2 regions of the Isoptericola sp. b408 genome follow, and region 1 is predicted to be linked to the other one. Evidence: riboswitches for the same ligand, from Rfam matches in the RefSeq annotation. Region 1 holds a riboswitch; the other holds the start of a gene.
The links. Region 1 has a riboswitch for thiamine pyrophosphate ahead of Q6347_RS11565 (thiamine ABC transporter substrate binding subunit). Riboswitches for the same ligand answer to the same signal wherever they lie in the genome.

Region 1 (9,262 bases):
GCCTCGGCCGAGTTCGACACCGTGGTCCTCGACGTCAACCTGCCGGACGTCTCGGGGGCGGAGGTGTGCCGGGAGCTGAAGAACAGGCCGGAGACGTCCCCCGTGCCCGTCCTGCACGTGTCGGCCACGTCGATCGACGCGGCGGCCCGCACGGCCGGGTTGCAGCACGGCGCCGACGCCTACCTGCCCGAACCCCTCGACCGTGACGAGTTCCTCGCCACCGTGGGCGCGCTGTGCCGCAGCTACGACGAGAAGCGAGGGGCGCACCGGACCGCGCAGCGGCTCGACGACCTCGGCACGGCGCTGGTCCCCCTGCACTCGGCGCGCTCCGCCGAGGAGGCGGTGGACCTCGCGGCCCGGGGCGCGTCGAGCGTCCTCGGACGTGCCGCGATCGCCATGGTGGTCGTCGATGCCGACCACGTCCTGCGCACCGTGTGCCCGGCGCCGGGCGCCCCGCTGGTCCGCGGTGCCGGCGAGACGCCCGTCCCGCCGCCGGGAGGGGTCAGCTCGGCGCTGCTGCCGAGGGAACGCGTCCCCGCGCCGTGGCGGGAGCTGCTCACGCAGGCCGGGGTGGGGCCCTCCTCGTGGTGGACCACGTGGATGCGCGACGCCCGCGGGCGGCTCGTCGGCGGCCTCGGCGTCCAGCTGGCCGACTCCGAGACCGGCCCGACGGACGACGACCGGGAGACCGTGCGACGGTTCACGCAGGCGACCGCGGTGGCGCTGGCCAACCTGCGCCTGCTCGCCGAGGAGCACCGGATCACCCGCGCCCTGCAGGACGCGCTGCTCCCGTCCGACCTCACGGTGCGCCCCGGGTTCGACGTCTCCGCGTGCTACGAGGCCTCGGACGACCTGCTGGACGTCGGGGGCGACTTCTACGACGCCTTCGACCTCCCCGACGGCCGGGTCGCGGTGGTGATCGGCGACGTCCAGGGCCACTCCCTGCACGCCGCCACCGTCATGGGCGAGCTCCGTCTGACGCTGCGCGCCTACCTGCGCGAGGGGCACGGGGCGGAACGCGCGCTGGAGCTGCTCAACGAGGTGCTGCGCACCGACCACACCGAGACCGCGACGGTGTGCGTCTGCCTCGCGGACCCGGTCACCGGCGAGGTCGAGCTGACCGACGCCGGGCACCTGCCGGCGATGCTCGTCCGCTCCGACGGCACGGCACGGCCGGTGAAGTCCACCTCCCGGCTGCTGGGGCTGCCGAGCCCGGAGAGCCGCCCGCCGTACCGCACCACGCTGGCGGTCGGTGACCTGCTGGTCCTGGCCACGGACGGACTGGTCGAGCGCCGGGACGGCTCGCTGCGCGACGGCCTGGCCCGGCTCCGGACCGCCGCCGCGCAGATCCCCGGGACCTGCCCCGACGACGCGTGCCAGCACCTGCTCGACGCCTTCGACGACGGCGCGCGCGAGGACGACGTGGCCGTGGTGATCGTGCGCCGCACGAGCGGGGCCGCTCAGTAGGGTCAGGGCATGCCACCCCTGGAGCCACGGGCGATCCTGGCCGGCAGGCCCACCGCCCGGCCGTCGGTGGGGGTCGTCGTCACGGTGGCCACGTCCTCCCTGTGCCTGGCGGTGGCTCTCGCCCTGCTGCTGCGGGACGGTGCGGACGGCGTGGTCACGGCGGTCGTCCTGGCGCTCGTCCCCCTGCCGCTGCTGCTCGCCGGGGTCCTCGCGCTCGACCGCCTCGAGCCCGAACCCCCCGACGTCCTCGTCGCCGCGTTCGGCTGGGGTGCGGGCGTCGCCGTCCTGCTCGCCACGCTCCTCAACACCGCCGGGCTGGACCTCGTGTGGCGGCCGATGCTCGGCGCCGAGCTCGGCCGGTACGCCACGGCGTCCCTCACCGCCCCGGTCGTCGAGGAGCTGGCGAAGGGCGCGGTGCTCGTGGGGCTGCTCTGGTTCAGGCGCCACGAGCTCAACGGTCCCACTGACGGCATCATCTACGGCTCCACGGTGGCCCTGGGCTTCGCCACCGTGGAGAACATCAGCTACTACGCCACCGCTCCGGCCGGGACGCTGGCGGGGACCTTCGTCGTGCGGGGGATCGTCTCCCCGCTGCTGCACCCCCTGTGCACGTCCCTGATCGGCGTGGGCGTGGCCGCGGCGGCCCTGCGCCGGCCCGGACGGCGTGCGCTGCCCGTCGTGGCCGGCGTGGCCGGGGCGACCGCGCTGCACGCCCTGTGGAACGCCTCGACGGCGGCGGGTGCTCTCGGTCTCGGGGTCGCGTACCTGCTGGGCGCCGGCGTGCTGGTGGCGCTCGGCGTCGTGCTGCACCGCGACCGCCGTCGGATCGTCGGCCTGGTGCGCCGGCACCTGCCCCGCTACCAGGAGCTCGGCGTGATCGGCACGGGCGACCTGCGGATGCTGTCGTCGCTGCGGGCACGGCAGCGGGCCCGCGAGCAGGTCCGCGGTGCCCTCGGCCGGGGCGCGGCGCGGGCCCTGGCGGACTACCAGCAGGCCGCCACCGAGCTGGCGATGCTGCACCGCCGGTACGACCTGGGCCTGGTGGACGACGACGCGTTCGTGGCCCGCCGCGACCCGCTGCTGCTGCTCATGGGGCACGCACGGGTCGTCTTCGCGCGCTGACGGAGGGCTGCGGCCCACGGTCTACGGCAGGGCCCACCGGCGACGGTCAGGGGAGCTCGAGCCCGAGGAACTCCGCGACCCGCGCCGAGGCGGGTGCGGCGCGGAGCCGCTCCGGGGTGTCGGCCTGCAGCAGCCGCCCTGCGTCCATCACGGCGACCCGGTCGGCCACCGTGAAGGCCTCGGCGTGGTCGTGGGTGACGAACACCGCCGTCGTGCGGGTCGCCCGCAGCGTGTCGCGCACGTCGATCGCGAGCTTCTCGCGCAGCTGCCGGTCCAGGGCGGACAGCGGCTCGTCGAGCAGCAGCAGCCGCGGCCGCGGGGCCAGGGCCCGGGCCAGCGCGACCCGCTGCTTCTCCCCGCCGGACAGCGTCGACACGGCCCGCCGCGCGTACCCGGCCAGCCCGACGTCCGCGAGCAGCTCGGCCACCCGGTCGCGCCGCTGCGCCGCGGGGATCCCCTGCATCTCCAGCCCGTAGGCGACGTTCCGGCCCACGTCCCGGTGCGGGAACAGCTGACCGTCCTGGAACAGCAGGCCGAACCCGCGCCGATGCACCGGCACGCGGGCCAGGTCCTGCCCCGCGAACGACACCGACCCCGCCACCAGCGGCTCCAGCCCCGCGACCGCGCGCAGCAGCGACGACTTGCCGCAGCCGCTCGGCCCGAGCAGCGCCAGGACCTCGCCCGTCGCGACGTCGAGCGACACGTGGTCGACCGCCGTCGTGCCCGCCTCGTGCCGCGTGCCCTCGTAGCGCACGACGACGTCACGGACGCTCAGGCCCTCGGCCCCGGACATCAGAACTCCCCTCCGCCCGCGTCACCGCGCAGGCGTTCCGCCACCATCATGACCGTCGCGGTGAGCACGGCCAGCACCACGGACGCCGCGAGCGCCATCCCGTAGTTCTCCGCCCCGGGCCGGCCGATGAGCCGGAAGATGACGACCGGCAGCGTCGCCGCGTCGGGGCGGGCGAGGAACGACGTCGCGCCGAACTCGCCGAGCGACACCGCGAACGCGAACCCGACGGCCAGCCCGAGGGACCGGGCGGTCAGGGGGCCGTCGACGGTCCGCAGCACCCGGCCCGGGGCGGCACCCAGGGTGGCGGCGACCTCGCGCAGCCGCGGGTCGATCGCCCGCACCACGGGCAGCACGGTGCGGACCACGAGCGGGATCGCGACGACCGCCTGCGCGATCGGCACGAGCAGGCCCGAGGTCCGCAGGTCGACGTCGAGCCCGAGCGGCCGGTCCAGGGTGATGAGGAACCCGAACCCGACGGTCACCGCGGAGACCCCGAGGGGCAGCATGAACGCGGCGTCCAGCGCCCCGACGGCCCGACGCAGCCCGGCCGACCGGGGACGGCGCGAGACGACCAGGGCCACGAGCCCGCCGACGACGACGGCGATGAGGGCGGCCAGCACGGCTGTGCGCAGCGAGTTCACCGTCGCCTCCCACACGGTGACGGACAGCGCGTTGCGGCCCCCGGTCGTGCCGAGGGCGACGTAGTTGTCGAACCCCCAGGTGCCGTCGGGCGTCCGCAGCGAGCGGGCGACCAGACCCGCGAGCGGCACGACGACCAGCAGGCCGACGACGGCGACGGTCGCGGCCGCCGGGACGGCGTCGCTGGCCCGTCGCCAGGAGAAGCGGTGCGCCGCGGACCGGTCGCTGGTCAGGTGCAGCGCGCGCTCGCGGCGGGCACGCAGCCGGGCGCTGACGAGCAGTGCTCCGGTGACGACCACGAGCTGCAGGATGCTGAGCACGGCGGCGGCGCGCAGGTCGAGGAACTGGGTGGTGCGGATCCAGATCTCGGTCTCGATCGTGCCGTACCGCATGCCCCCGAGCACCAGGACGACGCCGAACGCCGTCGAGCAGAACAGGAAGACCACGGCGGCCGCGGACGCGATCGCGGGCCCCAGCGCCGGCAGGGTGACCGTGCGGAAGGCCCGCCACGGGCTCGCGCCGAGGGAGCGGGCCGCCTGCTCGGCCCGCGGGTCGAGCCGCTCCCACAGCCCGCCGACGGTGCGCACGACGACGGCGTAGTTGAAGAACACCAGGGCCACGACGACCCCGGCGAAGGACTCCTCGATGCCGAGCCACCCGAAGGTGCCGCCCGGGGCGAACAGCGCCCGGAAGGCCACGCCGACCACGACGGTCGGCAGCACGAACGGCACGGTCACCAGGCCGCGTGCCAGCGCCCGGCCCGGGAACCGGCACCGGTAGAGCACGTAGGCGCCGGGCAGCCCGAGCAGGACGGCCAGGACCGTGCCGACGGACGCCTGGGCGAGGGTCTGCCCGACGACGCGCCACGTGCGGGGCTGGGACAGGACCTCCGCGAACCCGGACAGGTCGAGCGCGCGAGTGCCGCCGTCGTCGGTGAAGAACCCCTGGACGACGAGCGCCGCCACGGGCCACGCGAAGAACACCCCGAGGAACAGCAGGGGCAGGCCCGCGGCGAGGACCCACCACAGCCAGGTCCCCGGGGCGGGCCGACGGCGGGGCGGCCGCAGGGACGCCCCGCCGCTGGTGGAGGGCGTCACCCGATGACCGTGGCCGTCCACTGCTCGATCCACTCGTCACGGTGCGCGGCGATCTCGTCCGGCGCGACGTCGAACGGTTCCTCGGCGAGGGGGGCGAACTCCTCCCACTCGGCCGGCAGCTCGACGGTGTCGTCGGCCGGGTACATGTACATGTTCGCGGGGATGTCGGCCTGCACCTCGGCGGAGGCGAGGAAGTCCACCAGGGCCCGGGCGCCGTCGGGGTTGTCGGTGCCGGCGAGGACGCCGGCGTACTCGACCTGGCGGAAGCAGGTGTCCAGCAGCGCCTCGGTGGTGCTCTCGCTGCCGTCCTCGGTCACGGTGAAGGCCGGAGAGGTGGCGTAGGAGAGCACGATCGGCCGCTCACCGCCCTCGCCGGCCCCGGAGAAGTCGACGTAGTAGGCGTCCGACCAGCCGTCGGTGACCTTGAGACCGTTGTCCGAGAGGTCGGCCCAGTACTGCTGCCAGCCGTCCTCCCCGAAGGCGTCGACGGTGGCGAGCAGGAACGCGAAGCCGGGCGACGAGGTCGCCGGGTTGGTCACGACCGTCAGGTCCTCGTACGCGGGGTCGGTCAGGTCCTCGAGGGTGCTCGGCGGCTCGACGCCCTCGGCCTCGAACCAGGTGGTGTCGACGTTGAGGCAGACGTCGCCCTTGTCGATCGGGGTGAGCCCCTCGAGCGCCGGGTCGACGAGCCCGGTCGCGGACTGGTCGAGGTCGGCCGGCGTGTACGGCTCGAAGACGTCGGCCTCGACGGCACGCGAGGCGAAGGTGTTGTCCACGCCGTAGACGACGTCGCCGAGCGGGCTGTCGGCCGTGAGCACGAGCTGGTTGACCAAGGTGCCGGCGTCGCCGGCGGCGACCTGCTCGACGGTGAGCCCGGTCTCCTCCTCGAACGACTCCAGGACCCCCTCGCTCAGGGCGAAGGAGTCGTGCGTGACGAGCGTGACGGTACCGGACAGCTCCGGCGTGGCGCTCGCGTCGGCGGAGCCCGCGGAGCTGCTGGGCGCTGCTCCGGGGGACTCCTCGCCGCCGCAGGCGGCCAGCGCGGGCAGCAGCGCGACGACGGCGGTGGTCGCGACGGTGCGACGGAGACGATGACTCATGTGTCCTCCTCAGACGTTCGAGAAGGGGGTCCGCCGCTCGGAGGGTCCGAGGCGACGGGATCGAGAAGCCCGACTTCCTCCACCGGTGCTAACCGGATCAGGTTCGAGGGTCTGCGGTGGTCCGCACTCTCAGCGCCGATGGCGCTCCCCTGTCGTTCCCCCCGAGCCTACACACCTCGAGCACGCTACGGTGGTGGCGTCCGTGGCGCGGACCTCCCGACGGAGTCCGTCCGTGACCGCCCGGCGCACCGAACGACTGGAGGACCCGTGGAGCTGTCCAAGAGCACCGAGCCGACGCTGGCCGTGAAGGTCGGGACGATCGCGGCGACCCTCGCCGCCGGCTGGGTGGCCCAGAAGATCATCAAGACGATCTGGGAGAAGGCCACGGGCAAGGAGGCCCCGATCGACCTGGACGCGGACGACATCCCGATCGTCCAGGCGATCACGTTCGCCGCCGTCACGGGTGGCGCCGCGGTGATGGCCCGCCGGCTCGCGAAGCAGGGGGTCGTCAAGGCGGTCGACCGCCGCGCCAAGAAGATCTCGACGGTCTGAGTCCCGGACTCGCGGGGCGGCTCGTTCGCCCCGCGAGCGGTCGGACGGTGACCGGCGCGCCTCGCGAGAGGTCGGACCGGTACCGGTGCTCAGCGCCGGGTGCTCTGACGTCGACGGGCCAGCTGGGCCTCGTGCCCGTGCGGGCGGTCCACGCTGTGGACCGCGTCGAGCGCGGCCTGCAGCCGGTCGTCAGGCTCTCCACGGGACGTGCGGAGCTCGCTGACGACCTGTGACGCCGCTGACTGCATCGGGATCCCGGCTCGTGCGGCGACCTCGCCGAGCAGGTCCGTGGCGTCGGCCTCGTCCAGGCCCCGCACGATCATGAGGGCACCCTTGACCTGTTCGACGGCGGCGGCGGAGACCATCGCCCGCCCGACGGCACGGTGGGACTCGCGGTCCAGCACCTCGCGCGCGACCGGGCTGACGTCCAGCACATACCCGCCCACCCGGGCGATGGCCCCGTCCTCGTCCAGCTGCCCCCGACCCGTGACGACGACCGTACGTGCCTTGCCGTGCGGGTCGATGATGCGGTGGGCGCTGCTGAACGGCCGCCCGGCCCGCAGGGACACGATCGCCGTCCGCGACACGCGCGCCCGGTCGTCCGGGTGGGTCCGCGCCCGGATGATGTCCACGGTGGGTGTGAGATCGCCGGGCTCCGACCCGTACATCCGGTAGACCTCGTCGGACCACCACACGGCACCGGAGGGCGCGTCGATCCGGTACTGACCCACGACGAGCTGGGTCCCGGTGGAGAGTGCGTCGGTCACCGATGAGAGCGCGGAACTCTTCATGATCCGCGACGACGACAGCGAACTCATGTGTTCTCCTCCCGACGATCTCACCGGGCCGGGCCGGGCCGGTGTGGCCCACCGTACTCCGCGGAGTCACGAGCGCCACCTGGGCGGACGTCTTCACCCGCGGGTTTCACCCGCCGACGCTGTGCGCGTCCTGGGTCGTCGTCCGGGCCATGGTCACCGACTGCTCGCGGCGGTGCGCCCGCACGGACCACGCGACCGCCGCGGCCCAGAGCACGACGACGGCGGCGAGGACCACCGTCGTCCAGGCCGGCGCGAGGTCGACCGTGGCGAGCAGGGTCCGGCTGTTGGTGAGCACGATGACGCCACCGACCGCCGATCCGAGCACCCGGGGCGGCACGAGCCGGACCAACCAGGCCGCGACCGGCGCGGCGACGAGGCCGCCCAGCAGCAGGGCGGTGGCCCACATCGGGTCGATGCCCGCCGTCCCGAGGCCCACGAGGAAGCCCAGGCTGGCCGCCACGGCGACGAAGAACTCGCTGGTGTCGATCGAACCAATGACCTTGCGGGGCTCCAGGCGTCCGCTGGCGAGGATCGCCGGCGTCCCGACCGGCCCCCAGCCGCCACCACCGGTGGCGTCGAGGAAGCCGCCGACCAGGCCGAGGGGCGCGAGGAAGCGGCGACGCAGCGGCTGGCCGATCTTGTCGGTGCGCAGACCGCGGAACGTGAACCGGGACAGCACGTACACGCCGAGCGCGAGCAGCAGCACCGACATGACCGGCTTGGCGAGATCGGTCGACAGCCACGACAGGAACGTCGCCCCGGCGAACGCGCCGATCGCCCCCGGCACGCCGATGCGCGCGACGACGCGCCAGTCCACGTTGCCGAACCGCCAGTGCGACGCCCCCGACGCGAGCGTGGTCCCGATCTCCGCGAGGTGCACCGTGGCCGACGCTGCGGCAGGGTTGGTCCCGATCGCCAGGAGCAGCGTCGTCGACGTGACGCCGTAGGCCATGCCCAGGCTGCCGTCGACGAGCTGAGCCCCCAGGCCCACGAGAGCGAGCAGCACCAGTGTCTGCATCACGAGTCCCTCCGTCCGTGCGTGGTCGGTGACCCCGCTGAATCGACTATATCCGATCGGGCTAGTCGGGTTTAACGATACGCAGCATCCTGGTCGGATCTGCGTCGACGGACCCGGAGAGGGGCCGCGATCAGGGGTTCTGCCAGGCGGAGTCGCTGGACGTCAACGACCGGATCTCGTCCGGGAGGGATCCCGCCGCCAGGTCGGACACGGTGACCTCCTCCAGGACACGCCGCACGCTGGCCCGCAGGGCCACCCAGACGTGCAGGAGGTCGGCGGCGGCCCCCTCGTAGTCCAGGTCGGCGGGACGCTCGTCGCGGACGAACACCAGCGGGCCGTCGACGGCCCGCACGACGTCCGCCACCGTCACCTGGTCGGCGGGTCGTGCCAGGACGTAGCCGCCCCGCGCGCCCCGGCGGCTGGCCACGATGCCCTCGCGGCGCAGGTCACGCAGGATCGACTCGAGGAAGCGGTGCGGGATGTGCTGCGCCTCGGCCAGCGACTCGGCGGGCACGGGTGCACCGTCGTCGCCCGCGGCGAGCTCGGCCGTCGCTCGCACCGCGTAGTCGGCCTTCGCCGAGACCCTCACCCTGGTTCCTCCCGTTCAGCAGTCCGCCCCGCACGCTCACCGCGCACCCTGCGCTCATCGTAGAGGT
Region 2 (9,262 bases), on a different contig from region 1:
CGGCCTCGTCGCGACCCTGGTGACGTGGCCGTTCGCCGACCGGCACACCTGGTGGGACGAGTGGCCCTGGGACGACGGGCGCGGTGTCACGACCTCGTCGGGCACCACCGTCAGCTCCGGCATGGTCACACCGCGGTCCGTGGCGGCCGCCGAGGAGGGCGTGCGGGTCCAGTTCGGCGAGGCGTGGGTGGACCTCACCGAGCTCGACCTCACCGACGTCGAGCCGGGGTCGCCCGTCGAGGTCCCGATCGAGATGACCGCCGGGCGCACGGTCGTGGAGATCCCCGCCGACGCGGCCGTGGTGGCCTCCGTCGACGTCAGCGCCGGGAGGTTCGTCTGGGACGTGGACGGCGAGTACCGCACCGTCGACGGGTTCAGCGGCGGCCCCACCACCTACACCAGCGACGAGGCCAGCGAGGCGGGAGGGCCCGTGCTGCTGCTCGACGTCGACGCCCGCGCCGGAGAGATCGTCATCCAGGAGGACCGATGAGCACCGACCCGTACCGCACACCGGGCGCCGAGCCCGAGCCCTCTCCCGACCACCCGACCGTGGAGATCCCCCGGGAGGCCGCGAGCACCGCCGGGGACGCCGCGGGCTCCCCCGCGGACACCGCGGGCTCCCGCGGGGACGTCCCGCAGGAGTCGACGTCCACGACCGCCGACGCCGCCACGAGCGCGACTGCTCCCGGCCCCGACCCGGACGTGTCGGCCCCGGGGCGCGCCCGACCGCGGACCGGCACCGTCGTCTGGGGCATCGTCGTGGTGGCCGTCGCGGTCGGCCTGCTCGCCCGCACCGCCGGGGCGAGCATCGACGCCGAGCTGGCCGCCATCCTCGTGCTCGGCACCGCCGGCCTGCTCCTCGTGGTGGGCTCCGTCGTCGGGGCCGCCCGGCGGCGCCGACGCACCGGTCGCTGACCCCGCACGCACGTCGGGGCGAGCACACCGGCAGTGGTGTGCTCGCCCCGACGTCCGTGCTGGTCCGGGAGCTGCGACTCAGGCGGTCCTGGCCGGCGCGGGCCCGCCCGGCGGAGCGGCCGCCGCGGCGACCTTCGGGCCCCCGAGCCGGACGAGGGCGAAGCCGATGAGCACGAACATCACGCCCAGGCCGATCACCAGGGCGGAGACGCCGAACGAGACCACCGAGGTGAACAGCGAGGCCCGCAGGAACGAGGCGTTCATGACCGTGTCACGACGCGGGTCCTCGCGGTCGAGCTCCGCGTACGTCATGCCCTCCGAGGCCTCCAGCGCGTGCTGGTTGATGACGTCGGCCTGCGCGTAGGCGGTGAAGGGCCCGGCGACCTCCTGGCCGGCCATCATGCTGGCGTCGTCGGAGACCGTGATCTGCTCGTCGGACAGCGTGGACGAGACCACGAACCAGACGACGGCACCGGCGATGATCATCAGGATGCCGGCGATGATGGTGAAGACGCCGATCCCGCGGACACCCTTGGCGGATTGGACGGTTACAGAGCTGGACATGAGTCTGCCTCTCGTAGCGCTTCTGCGGTTGTTGACCGGTAGTTGACGCCCCTGGCCGCCAACTTACCGCTCCCGACCTGCCCCGTCACGACGAACCCGAAGGTCAGAGCAGGAATCCGGCGTCATTCACCCGGTACCGAGAACGTCGGCATGCCCCAGCCGAGCCGGACGGCGAGCAGACGCACCGTGAGGATGAGCACCAGCGGCACCCAGAACACGATCGCCGGATCGGCCCCCAGCTGACGCAGGCCGAGCTGGACCGCCGCCCCGAGCAGCGCCGCCGTGGCGTAGAACTGCGCGTTGCTCAGCACCTCCGGCACCTCGTTCGCCAGCACGTCGCGGATCACGCCCCCGCCGACCCCGGCCATCACCCCGACGACGGCCGCCGAGACCTCGTTCGCCCCGGCGGACAGCGCGACGTTCGTGCCGATGACGACGAACAGCGCCATGCCGGCCGCGTCGGAGATCTCGATGATCTGCAGCCGGCGCAGCAGGTCGAGGGTGCGCGTGCGCGCCAGCGGCACCACCAGGAGCGACGCGACCACGCCGACCAGCAGGAACGTCGGCTCGGTCACCCAGAACACCGGCGTCCGGCCGATGAGCAGGTCGCGCAGCGTCCCGCCGCCGATGGCCACGGCGCTGCCGAGGACGACGACGCCGACCAGGTCCATGCGCTTGCGCCCGGCGGCGAAGGCCCCGGAGATCGCGAACGCGACCGTGCCGAGGTACTCCAGCACCCGCTGCACGACGCCGAGGGTCGTGGTGACGGCGTCCGGCTCCGTCGCCAGCGCCGCGGCGAGCTCCCCGGTCACTCCCACTCGATGGTGCCCGGGGGCTTGCTCGTGACGTCGAGCACGACCCGGTTCACCTCGCTGACCTCGTTGGTGATGCGGGTGGAGATGACCGAGAGCACGTCGTAGGGCATCCGGGTCCAGTCCGCCGTCATCGCGTCCTCGCTGGAGACGGGACGCAGCACGACGGGGTGGCCGTAGGTGCGGCCGTCGCCCTGGACGCCCACCGACCGCACGTCGGCCAGCAGCACCACAGGGCACTGCCAGATCTCGCCGTCCAGACCAGCCTTCGTCAGCTCCTCGCGGGCGATGGCGTCCGCGCGCCGCAGGACCTCGAGCCGCTCGGCCGTGACCTCGCCGATGATCCGGATACCCAGTCCGGGGCCCGGGAAGGGCTGACGGGCGACGATCGGCTCCGGGACCCCCAGCTCGCGGCCGACGGCGCGCACCTCGTCCTTGAACAGGGTGCGCAGCGGTTCGACCAGCTCGAACTGCAGGTCGTCGGGCAGGCCGCCCACGTTGTGGTGGCTCTTGATGTTGGCCGCGCCCTCGCCGCCGCCGGACTCCACGACGTCCGGGTACAGGGTGCCCTGGACCAGGAACTTCACCTCGGAGCCCTCGCCGTGCACGGCGTGCTCGTGCCCCTCGGCGACGATGTCGCGGGCGGCGTCCTCGAAGACGCGGATGAACTCGCGGCCGATGATCTTGCGCTTCGTCTCCGGGTCGCTGTGCCCCTCGAGGGCGTCCAGGAACCGCTTGCGCTCGTCGCGGACCACCAGGTTGACGCCGGTGGCGGCGACGAAGTCGCGCTCGACCTGCTCCACCTCACCCTCGCGCAGCAGACCGTGGTCGACGAACACGCAGGTCAGCTGGTCCCCCACCGCGCGCTGCACGAGCGCCGCGGCGACCGAGGAGTCGACGCCGCCGGACAGCCCGCAGACCACACGGGCGTCCCCGACCTGCGCGCGGATCGCGGCGACCTGGTCGGCGATGACGTTGTCCGGCGTCCAGTCGGGCCGCAGCCCGGCACCCTCGTAGAGGAAGTGCTCCAGCACCGTCTGCCCGTGCGCCGAGTGCTTGACCTCGGGGTGCCACTGGACGCCGTACAGGCGACGGCCGCGGTCCTCGAAGGCCGCCACCGGCGACCCGGACGACGTCGCCAGCACCTCGAACCCCTCCGGTGCGGCGTGCACGGAGTCGCCGTGGCTCATCCAGGTGGTCTGGGTCGTCGGGGTGTCCGCCAGCAGCACGCCGGCCGAGCACACCTCGACCTCGGTGCCGCCGTACTCGCGGGTCCCGGTCTGGGCGACCTTGCCACCCAGAGCCTGCGCCATCGCCTGGAAGCCGTAGCAGATGCCCAGCACGGGCACGCCGGCGTCGAAGAGCGCGGCGTCCACGAAGGGCGCGCCGGTGGCGTAGACGGAGGACGGACCGCCCGAGAGGATGATCGCCGCGGGGTTGCGGGCGAGCATCTGCTCCGGCGTCCACGTGTGCGGGACGATCTCGGAGTAGACGTTCGCCTCGCGCACGCGGCGGGCGATGAGCTGGGCGTACTGGGCGCCGAAGTCGACCACGAGGACGGGTCGGGGCGTGCTGTCGGGAGCGGTGGCGGGAGACGTCACCGCCTCATCCTATCCGCCGTCGCGCGCCGGTCCGGGGTGCCCGCCGGCCTCAGGCCCCGAGCCGCTGCCGCAGGGTCCGCGCGGCCCGCTCGGGGTCCGCGGACTCCGTGATCGCGCGGACGACGACGACCCGTCGCGCCCCGGCGTCGAGGACCGCGTCGAGCCGGTCGGCGTCGATCCCCCCGATGGCGAACCAGGGCGTGGTCGGCGCGGTGCGGGCCACCTCGCGCAGCAGGTCGATGCCGACGGCGGTCCGGCCCGGCTTGGTGGGCGTCGCCCAGAGGGGGCCCACGCAGAAGTAGTCGACGTCCCCGTCGGCCTCCGCCGCGGCCGCCTGCGCGGCCGAGTGGGTGGACCGGCCCAGGACCGGGGCCGGGCCGAGCAGGGTCCGCACCGCCGGCACCGGGAGGTCCCCCTGCCCCATGTGCACCACGGGTGCACCGGTGAGCCCGGCCACGTCCGCCCGGTCGTTGACCGCCCACAGCGCGCCGTGTTCGGTCGCGACCCGCGCCACCAGCGCCTGCAGCTCGAGCTCGCGGGCGACGTCGAGGGTCTTGTCGCGGAGCTGGACGACGTCCACGCCGCCCCGCAGCGCGGCGTGCAGGAACTCCTCCAGGTCGCCGCGCTCCTCGCGGGCGTCGGTGCACAGGTAGAGGCGGGCGTCGGCGAGGCGTGCGCGCAGGTCGGAGGTCTCCATCGGGGCCGAGTCTAGGGACCGGCGGGAGTAGGGTGGGCGCAGCACGGGAGCCTCGCGGAGGCTGAGAGGGCGCCGGGCGCCGACCGTCGAACCTGATCTGGATCATGCCAGCGAAGGGAGCACCGTGGACCGACCCCTGTCCACGCCGCCGGACGGCGTGCGTGACCTCCTCGTCGTGGGCGGCGGCATCATCGGCCTCGCCGTGGCGTGGCGCGCGCTCGAGGCCGGGCTCAGCGTCACCGTCCTGGACCCCGACGCGGGCGACGGGGCGACCCGGGCGGCAGCGGGCATGCTCGCCCCGGCCACCGAGGCCGAGTTCACCGAGGACGCCGCGCTGGCCCTGCACCTGGCCGCCGCCGGCCGCTGGTTGACGTTCGCCGCCGACCTGGAGGCCGCCGCCGGCACCGGGGTCGGGCTGCGGGAGTCCGGCACGCTCACCCTCGCCTACGACGACACCGACGCCGCGCTGCTGCGACGGCTCCTCGCGCTGCAGGCCCGGCACGCGGTGAGCTCGCGGGTGCTGACCATCGCCGAGGCGCGCCGGCACGAACCGCTGCTCGGACCGCGGCTCAGCGGTGCCGCCTGGGTCCCGGGCGACCACGCCGTCGACCCCCGCGCCGTGCACGCCGCCCTGCAGCGGGCGATCGCCGACGGGCACGGCGCGGTCGTCCCGCGGGCCGCGGTCCGGCTCGTGCGGCACGACGGACGCGTCGTCGGCGCGCTCGACGACGCGGGCCGGGTGCACCGCGCCGGCTCGACCGTCGTGGCCGCCGGCTGGGCGTCCGCGCCGCTCCTGGCGGACCTGCCTGACGTCACGGTCCCGGTCCGCCCCGTCAAGGGCCAGACCCTGCGGCTCCAGGCCGACCCGGACCTGACGCCGCGGCACGTCGTGCGCGGCCTCGTCCAGGGCCGGCCCGTCTACGTCGTGGGCCGGACACCGGCGACCGAGGGGCCGTGGGCCGGGCACTGCGAGATCGTGGTCGGGGCCACGACGGAGGAGAACCCCGACGACCGCCGCGCCACCGCCGGCGGGGTGTTCGCGCTGCTGCGGGACGCCCGCGTTCTCCTGCCGGCGATCGACGAGGCGGCGCTCGTCGAGGTCACGCCCCGGGCCCGGCCGGCGACGCCGGACAACCTGCCGCTGGTCGGTCCGACCCACGTGCCCGGTCTCCACCTGGCCACCGGCCATCACCGCAACGGCATCCTGCTCGCCCCCCTCACGGCCGAGATCGTCGTGGCGGGCCTGACGGGTTCGTGGTTCGACGTCGACGTCACCCGCGCCGACCCGCCGACCCTGCTCGCCGCCCTCCGGGCGTCGGACCCGCGCCGGTTCCCGCCGCCCGACCCCGACACCCGCCGCACCGACGGAGGACCCCGATGACCAGCACCGACCGGCACACCGCCCCCGCCCGCAGCCGGGCCCTGGTGAACGGCGCTCCCTACGACCTCGGGCCGACCGGCACCGTGCCGCTCACCGCGCTGGTGGCGCACCTGGCACCCGGGCACGTCACCGACGGGGAGGTCCGCGGCGTGGCCGTCGCCGTGGACGACGTCGTCGTGCCGCGCGGCGCCTGGGAGTCCACGGCGGTGCGCGCCGGCGACCGCGTCGAGATCGTCACCGCCGTCCAGGGCGGCTGAGGAGGAACCATGACCACGACCGACCCGACCGCCGACGGCACCGCACCGCTCGTCGTCGCAGGGACCGAGATCGCCTCCCCGCTGGTGATGGGCACCGGGGGCGCCGCCAACCTGCTCACGCTGGAGGAGGCCCTGGTCGCCTCCGGCACGGGGCTGACCACGGTGGCGATGCGCCGCGTGGCCCCGCGGGCCGGCGGCGAGGCGACCCGGGACGCGGGGATCTGGGGGCTGCTGGAACGCCTCGGCATCCGCGCCCTGCCGAACACGGCCGGGTGCTTCTCCGTGCGCGAGGCGGTGCTCACCGCCCGGCTCGCCCGTGAGGCGTGCGGGACGGACTGGGTCAAGCTCGAGGTGATCGCCGACGACGTCACGCTGCTGCCCGACCCGGTGGGCCTGGTCGAGGCCGCCGACGAGCTCGTCCGCGACGGGTTCGTCGTGCTGCCCTACACGAACGACGACCCGATCCTCGCCCGGCGCCTCGAGGACGTCGGCTGCGCGGCGGTGATGCCGCTCGGCGCACCGATCGGCTCCGGGCTCGGGATCCTCAACCCGCGCAACATCGCGGCGATCGCGGAGGCCGCCCGCGTCCCGGTGATCCTGGACGCGGGGATCGGGACGGCGTCCGACGCCGCGCTGGCGATGGAGCTCGGCTGCTCCGGGGTGCTGCTCGCCACCGCGGTCACGCGGGCCGAGGACCCCGTGCGCATGGCCCGCGCGATGCGGCTGGCCACCGAGGCGGGGCGGCTCGCGGCCGGGGCCGGCCGCATCCCGCGGCGCGAGGGTGCGCTCGCCAGCTCGCCGCCCGAGGGGCGGCTCGACCTCGCCCTGTAGGAGGGTCGCTCAGCCGAGCAGCGCGGGGACGCCGCCGACGACGGACCGCGCGTCGAGGCCCGCCGCCCGGGCCACCCGGGCGACCTTCGTCGACCGCGGCCCGGCCGCGCACACGAGCAGCACCGGCCGGTCGGTGGGCAGGGTGTCGAGCGCGGACCGGGCCGCCGCGTCCGGGGCTCCCGCGGCGGTGCCGAGGAACGTCCCGCTGGGCACGAGCCGGGCGCCGGCCACGGGGCGCGCCCGGGCCTCCCACTCCTCACGCACGTCCACCAGGACGGCGGGGCGCTCGGCCGCGAGCAGCGCCCGGGCGTCGGCGACGGTGACCTCCGGCGACCCGGGGCCCGGGTCCCCGGCCGGCGCCAGCCCGCAGAAGGCCACGTACGCGTCGTCACCCGGCAGCATCGCCGTGACGGGTTCGCGCGCCGGGTCGGGCCGGACGGTGAGCGAGCGCCAGTCCGCGGCGAGGGCGTCGTGCACGGCGAGCCGCCCGTGCAGGACGTCGCCGACTCCCGTGATCAGCTTGAGGGCCTCGGTGGCCATCGCGGAGCCGACCGTGCCGCACATCGCGCCGAGCACGCCGCCGGTGGCGCAGTCCGGGACGACGCCGGGCGGCGGCGGGTCGGGGAAGACGTCGCGGTAGGTGACGCCCCGGCGGGACGTGGTCCCGCCGTCCGCCGCCGTGTACCGCGGGGCGCCCCAGAAGACGCTGACCTGGCCGTCGAAGCGGTCGATCGACCCCCACACCACGGGGAGCCCGAGGACCTCGGCGGCGTCGGAGACGAGATAGCGGGTCGGGAAGTTGTCGGCCCCGTCGAGCACGACGTCGTAGCCGCCCAGCACGTCCAGGACGTTGCCGGGGTCCAGGCGCACCGGGTGCTCGACCACCTCGACGTGCGGGTTGACCTCCGCGATCGCCGCGGCCGCCGACGTCGTCTTGGGCCGGCCCAGGTCCGCCTGGCCGTGCAGCACCTGGCGCTGGAGGTTCGTGACGTCCACGACGTCGTCGTCGACGACCCCGATCACGCCGACGCCGGCGGCCGCCAGGTACAGCAGGGCCGGGCTGCCGAGCCCACCGGCACCGACCACGAGCACCCGGGCGGCCGCGAGCCGCCGCTGCCCGTCGAGGCCCAGCCCGGGCAGCGCGAGATGCCGTGCGTACCGGTCCAGCTCGGCGTCGGTCAGCCCGGGCGCCGGGTCGACCAGGGGCGCCAGCCGGTCGGTCGTCCGGTCCGGGGCGTCGGCGTGCACCGTCACACCCCGTACCGGTCGGCGAGCGCCACGAGCTTGGCGTCGGCGTCGGCGTGCACCCGCTTCTCCAGCACGAACGACATCACCGGGACCACACCCGCCAGCACCATCGTGGTCAGCCGGCCGAAGCTCCAGCGCATCTTGGCCCACAGGTCGAGCACCGTGACCAGGTAGACGACGTAGATCCACCCGTGGGCGAAGGGCACCCAGCCCATGTAGTCGATGACGGCCTGGACCGGGACCAGGTACTTGAAGACCATCTCCACGCAGAGCACGAGCAGCATGACGCCGGTGACGATCGCCAGCACCCGGTAGCGGGTCAGGGCGCCGCGTGCCTTGCGGATGGCGGTCGCCGCCTGGTCGGTGGTGGCCGTCGGGGTGTTCTGCTCGGTGCTCACGGCACCAGGATAGGCGGGGAAATTCCGGTGCCCGACGGGTCCGGCCCGCCCTACTCTGACGACCGTGCTCCCGCTCCCCCTGCCCGACCCGGGCTCCCCGCCGCTGTCCTCGCCCGCCCGCCTGCTGGGCTGGCAGGCGTGGCGTCAGCGCTCCGTGATCGTCAGGGCGGTCTCGGCGGGCAGCGTCTCCCTGCTCGCCGCCGCCGCCGCACCCCTCCTGCTCGGCCGCGCGGTCGACTCGGGTCTGGCCGCGGGGTTCGGGACCGAGCTGCTCCTGTGGTGCGGCCTGATGCTCGTGTCGGGTGCCGCGATCGTCGTCGCCGGCGTCCTCAGCCACACCTTCGACGTGGAGAACTGGCTGCGGGCCTCCTTCTCGTTCACCACCCTCGTCGGGGAGAAGGCGACCCGCGCCGGCCACGCCGTCACGCAGAAGCTGCCCACCGGTGAGGTCGTGGCGGCCGTCGCGAACGACGCCCTGCGAGCCGGCGACATGTTCGCCATGTCCGGCCGGTTCGTCGGCGGCGTGCTCGCGTACGTCGCCGCAGCCGGCTACCTCGT

Region 2: linked by a shared signal. The riboswitch ahead of thiO (glycine oxidase ThiO) and the one ahead of Q6347_RS11565 (thiamine ABC transporter substrate binding subunit) in region 1 are both predicted to bind thiamine pyrophosphate.

What each region holds. Positions count from the first base shown of each region.
Region 1 covers NZ_JAUQYQ010000004.1:209-9,470, reverse strand. The annotation lists gene Q6347_RS11585 (SpoIIE family protein phosphatase) at 1-1,467, shown strand, start outside; gene Q6347_RS11580 (PrsW family intramembrane metalloprotease) at 1,477-2,589, shown strand; gene Q6347_RS11575 (ABC transporter ATP-binding protein) at 2,636-3,382, opposite strand; gene Q6347_RS11570 (ABC transporter permease) at 3,382-5,118, opposite strand; gene Q6347_RS11565 (thiamine ABC transporter substrate binding subunit) at 5,115-6,218, opposite strand; TPP riboswitch at 6,276-6,379, opposite strand; gene Q6347_RS11560 (DUF4235 domain-containing protein) at 6,486-6,770, shown strand; gene Q6347_RS11555 (PAS domain-containing protein) at 6,860-7,588, opposite strand; gene Q6347_RS11550 (sulfite exporter TauE/SafE family protein) at 7,695-8,606, opposite strand; gene Q6347_RS11545 (Rrf2 family transcriptional regulator) at 8,737-9,195, opposite strand.
Region 2 covers NZ_JAUQYQ010000001.1:998,485-1,007,746, reverse strand. The annotation lists gene Q6347_RS04770 (PspC domain-containing protein) at 1-490, shown strand, start outside; gene Q6347_RS04765 (hypothetical protein) at 487-915, shown strand; gene Q6347_RS04760 (aromatic ring-opening dioxygenase LigA) at 994-1,479, opposite strand; gene Q6347_RS04755 (trimeric intracellular cation channel family protein) at 1,602-2,291, opposite strand; gene guaA (glutamine-hydrolyzing GMP synthase) at 2,288-3,892, opposite strand; gene thiE (thiamine phosphate synthase) at 3,942-4,589, opposite strand; TPP riboswitch at 4,623-4,725, shown strand; gene thiO (glycine oxidase ThiO) at 4,714-5,970, shown strand; gene thiS (sulfur carrier protein ThiS) at 5,967-6,227, shown strand; gene Q6347_RS04730 (thiazole synthase) at 6,237-7,058, shown strand; gene Q6347_RS04725 (ThiF family adenylyltransferase) at 7,068-8,306, opposite strand; gene Q6347_RS04720 (DUF3817 domain-containing protein) at 8,309-8,704, opposite strand; gene Q6347_RS04715 (ABC transporter ATP-binding protein) at 8,769-9,262, shown strand, end outside.